DNA from 2 places in the Enterovibrio makurazakiensis genome. Region 1 is predicted to be linked to the other one. Evidence: riboswitches for the same ligand, from Rfam matches in the RefSeq annotation. Region 1 holds a riboswitch; the other holds the start of a gene.
What was found. A riboswitch is a leader RNA that binds a small molecule or an ion and turns the genes downstream of it on or off. The one in region 1 is predicted to bind cyclic di-GMP.

Region 1 (2,479 bases):
CTGGATAGGGTCTGCTGTAATGCATCTTATTGTTGCCATTCATCTATCTACTCTTTTGGCTTAGTTCAAAATTCCAACCAAAGATAGTCAACTAGATGCATTTAGCATAATAAACGTGACGAATGTCGCATAAATGGGATTATTGGTTTTTTGGCAACCTTAAAATGAGATTTGTGATAATTGCTTATTTATAGATAAAAAGCTCGTTAGAAGCATGGCCTATAAGCAATGGAACATGATGTTCTTTTCGATTAACTGAAAGAATTGAACGTAATATTGGGGTAGATGATTGGTTGTTTGTGAAGATACGGTATGAAATGCGCTTAGTGCGGTGTGAGAGGCGAATTCGAGAGAGTGGTGAAACTGAAAGACTGGGCGAAGATAGATTCGCCCAGTCGATCCCTTGATTGTTCACTTTAGGGTACCGACAGGGCGAAATAATGAAATTTTTACTGTCTTAGTGTTTCTAACAGTTCATCGCGTCTCTGAGGAGAGACGACAGACCAGTGTTTACCTTCAATTGCGCCTTCTAGCGCCCAAAGAAGTTCTAGACTTAGCGTATCGCTATGTGACTTTTGTAGAGCTTGATAAGCCCTTACGGCACCTTCAGTTTGCAATTGCTCAACAGAATCGATTCCTGCTTTTTTCAGCATACGTTCTGTCGCAAGTCTTAGGTTTGGCAAATCTTTGATACGCGTTGGCGCCGCAGTCTTCTTTTCTTGTTGATCATCTTTGGCGATGGCATACGCAATATTCGCATAATTCATCAGAACCTCTGATTGATCCCACAACGTTTCTGGTATGGCATAGTATTTTGTTGTGACAGGGAAGCCACGTTTCTTGTAGACGTAGGGCGTCATCGAAAGTTTAATGAAATCGGCTTCATTCGCTTGACCAGCGCGAAGATGAAGTTGGTCGTTGACGACCAAGGCGAACATTGTCTCGTCGCAAAAGACACCAAACCCGCCAAACATAGAACGCGATTTGATTTTGCCCAGACATTCGAAGAATTTTAACGTGTTTTTTAGTGTTGGTTTATCCATGTGACTTATTCTCAATCATTACGTTCCGTTCCTGGATGAGCGGTCAAGGAGCAACGTAGCAAAGCTAATTCAGAGAATTGTCAATGTACCGAAAAGTAATTTCGGTGTATGAATGCTAACGTCATCGGTAACTCCGCTACCACCAACACAAAATTTTTGTGTGCTGTGAGGCCGGAAGCTTTGCGTCCCACGCTTTCGCTGTGGTTTGCCTTTTTCTTGACGACTATTAGCTTAACTGAATCGCATCATATTGTCGTTATTGCTAGTCTCAAAAAATGTGATCTTGCTTCAGATAGAGTCTTATTGATATGAATGAAAATATCAGGTTCTCTTTGTAATTGAAGCCATTTTAACCAAAGCGGTCATTTTTTAATTGAGTTAAAGATTAGCACTAGAAAACTAGACAAACTATGCTTATTGAGCTGGATCTCAATAATGAGAAGATTTTGTTAAATTTTCTTGTCACATAAAAAAATAGCCCGCCAAAAATGGCGAGCTATTGATGAACTTTGTGCGTTAAAACTATTCGGCGTTTAGATTTTTCACTGAATTACGAATAATCAGTTCAGGCTGCATAACGAAAATCTGTTGCTTGTTTTCTTTGTTCGCTAAACGTTCCAACAATAATTTGATTGCCGTTTTACCCAAGCGGTTTTTGGGCTGATGGATCGTCGTTAGTGGTGGCGAGAAAAATGCAGCCAAATCGATATTGTCGTAGCCAATGATCGAGATGTCGTTTGGTACGTCTAGACCCGCTTGGCGGAATGTACTGATTGCTGCCAATGCCATAATGTCGTTAAAGCAAAATAGTGCCGTTGGACGCTCATCAAGTGCTAACAATTTGTTTGCTGCTTCTACCGCTGTGTCGCATTCGAAATCTGCATCTACAATCCAATCTGGATTTTCTTGTAGTCCAGCTTCTGCCAGCGCTTTGCGGAAACCGGCAAGTCGTGTTTGGCAGGTTAGCTTATCCAATTGGCCTGACATACAACCAATTTTCGTATGGCCGTTATCAATAAAGTATTTCGTCGCAATATACCCACCGAGTTCTGCATTGTCTTGAATACAGTCAGTATTGACGTGCTGCGTTCCCCAATCCATGACAACCATTGGCAAATCTTGCTTTCTCTCAAGAAGGGCAAGCAGTTCCTCATTGAGGTCTGAACACATTACTAGCAAACCATCGACACGCTTTTCTGCCAACATGCGTAAATAGTCGCGCTGCTTGGCGAGGTTGCCTTCTGTGTTACATAGGATCAGTGTATAGCCCTCTTTGTAACAGTACTCTTCTACGCCATGAACAACTTCCGCAAAGAATGGGTTTGTTGATTTGGTAACAAGCATGCCAATGGTGCGTGTTGAGTTGCATTTCAAACTACGCGCAACAGCACTGGGTGCGTAATTTAGGTCATCCACCGCAGCCCAAACTTTTTTGG
Region 2 (2,479 bases), on a different contig from region 1:
CCAGTTTGGATGATTAACAGCATCTGGGTCGACGCCACACTCGTCACTTTTTTCGACAAGGTGGAAGTCGAATGTTTGCTGGTCTACAAGGTTGCCTTCGCTGTCTTTCACGCGTGTTACTAGCATGTGGTGACCTGCATTGGCTTTGGTCAGCGACATACTGACGCTTTCAGACACCCCATCCGACAATGCCAGTTTTTCATAAGCCAAAGCATCTTGTGCATGGTTATATACTGTCATTTCAACACCAACGTCACCTGACGCTGTCACGGTGAAATCCAGTTCAACGCCTTCGTCAACGATCATGTATTCTGCCGCCAAACCATCAATGGTCACACCAAAGTCAGGTTCAGGAGAAGCGATCTCATAGCCTACTTCAACACGCGCTAAACCGCTGTCTTTGTTCAAGTAAATTGGGTTCGCGCCATACACTGGCGTGAAGTCGCCGTTGCCAACATGTTTACCCGCTTTAATTTGGCGGTGAGCCTGATTGATTTTCGTCGCAAGATCATAAGACCAAGTGTTTGCTACACCGGCCTTATCGCTTTCAATCGTCAAACGCGTAGAAAGCTCAGGGCGTTCACCTTCGTTATCAAACACGCGAGTAAATACGGCATCACCTTGCGCCAAGTTCATCCCAGGGAAAATCTGACCCGCTTGTTGCCATTCAGGTAGTACTGGTTGATCGCCATCAAATTGCACATCGATGGCGTTATAAAAGGCTGCTGCCGTATCACCCACATCCCATACTGCAAGAATGACATGGTAACCTTCGCGCACTGGTACATCACACGCATGCACCATGGTCTTAGGTGGCTTTTCCATGTTGCCTTGCACCACGCAGAATGGGTTCAGATCCAACGACGCACGCGCCAAAGGTTGGTTTACATTCCAATCAGGTTTGGTGATGTAATATTTCCAAGTGCGAGTGACGTGGTTCGCAGTGAACGTCCATTCGAAATCATTCTTACCTGCTGAAATAGAACGCTTCACCCAACGTGATGCCGTTTGTTCATCTAGGGGAGAAAACTGAATGAGACCTGCGCTTGCCAGTTTGCCATCTTCCGGGCCGAACTCAGGAAAGCCTTCTGGGCCTTCAACGCTTTGCGGTTCCCATTGCACTTGACCGCAATCGGTATTTTGTTGCCCCGACTCTGTGCTCAATTTGCACAGAGCAGCGCGACCTGCAGTGCCGTTATCAACCGCACTGATGTAGCCATGAGACATAGCACCTGCACTGAACAGTGCAGCCGCAAGGGGAAGAAGTGTAGATCGTAATTTGAGCATGTTTGTACTTCCTGAGTGTTTATAAATTCACCCACAGCACGGACAAGCGTCGCAATTGAACATTTCCTCAAGCACGCGATTGGTTGCCCTGTTATTCACAGAAGCAGGTATTCGCGCACTGGCTCTTGATAAGCCAAGAAAATGGCGGCCCCGCTGCCATAAGCTGTTACCTCTTTCTGGGTAATTGCCCTTAGACCGGAAGCTTTGCGTCCTGCTTTTTCAAGCAGTTTGCCGATAATTGTGGAACGGTCGCAAGAGTATTCAGAAAATGCGCTGAGACAATCTTTTCCTGTATTGTTAAGGTTAATAGATCTATATATGTGATATAAATCACACTAACATTAAGGCATAAAATATCTCATTGATGCCATATCGAACAATGCGATTAGAAACCATACTGCGCTGATTACAAACAAAAAAGCCAGACATACTGGACAGAATGTCTGGCTTTCTCATGTTGCTTTAGTTATTTATCAATGCCAAATCAGTGACACTGTCACTAACTTGTAGCTAACTATAGCCACCTTTCCATTCGTAACAAGGTCCACGTTTCTCCGTTGAAGAACCGTGTTTTGGTCAGTTCAGGCAACACAACAAAACCCAACGAGGAATAGCAAGCAATCGCTGCTGTATTGTGTGCAAATACCGCTAATGAAACCTTATAGACTTTCGAGATCATCCGCGCTTGTTCCAACGCCAATTCCACCAGCCGATATCCCCAACCTTTGCCTCGGTGAGCGGGTGAAGCGACTAAAACTCGACACAGCCGATATTCGCTGTCAGACACACGAAACAGTTCTATGTAACCGATAGGCTCTTTATCATGTGTGAGCAAATACGGTTTTACTTCTTCGCGTGCAATATGCTCGCAGATTTGCTCAGGCGTCAGTGGGAATGAGAACGTTGGCCCTCCCCACTGAAAATTCGCTTTTTCATTGGGGATCCATGCACAAAGTTGTGCCGCATCGCTTTCACTAAACGGCACAAGTTCCATTATGCTGGCTTCTCGCTTCCAGAAAGATCATCCTCATCATCGACCACTTCATCTAACGGATGTTCGGTAAAGTCATCAAGATAGTCCTTCGGTGGTGGTGTCCACTCACGTTCACTCAAACCATGCTTATCCATTCGGTCTTCATCCATGGAATCACGAATGGTTTCTTCCAGCTGAATAAACAGGTGCTGAAAGTGG

Region 2: linked by a shared signal. The riboswitch ahead of gbpA (N-acetylglucosamine-binding protein GbpA) and the one ahead of L4D06_RS02855 (TfoX/Sxy family DNA transformation protein) in region 1 are both predicted to bind cyclic di-GMP.

Annotation. Positions count from the first base shown of each region.
Region 1 covers NZ_JAKJSE010000005.1:142,864-145,342, reverse strand. The annotation lists gene L4D06_RS02855 (TfoX/Sxy family DNA transformation protein) at 450-1,043, opposite strand; cyclic di-GMP riboswitch class I at 1,167-1,263, opposite strand; gene purR (HTH-type transcriptional repressor PurR) at 1,566-2,479, opposite strand, start outside.
Region 2 covers NZ_JAKJSE010000017.1:46,263-48,741, reverse strand. The annotation lists gene gbpA (N-acetylglucosamine-binding protein GbpA) at 1-1,287, opposite strand, end outside; cyclic di-GMP riboswitch class I at 1,428-1,530, opposite strand; gene L4D06_RS13680 (GNAT family N-acetyltransferase) at 1,802-2,281, opposite strand; gene L4D06_RS13675 (monovalent cation:proton antiporter-2 (CPA2) family protein) at 2,281-2,479, opposite strand, start outside.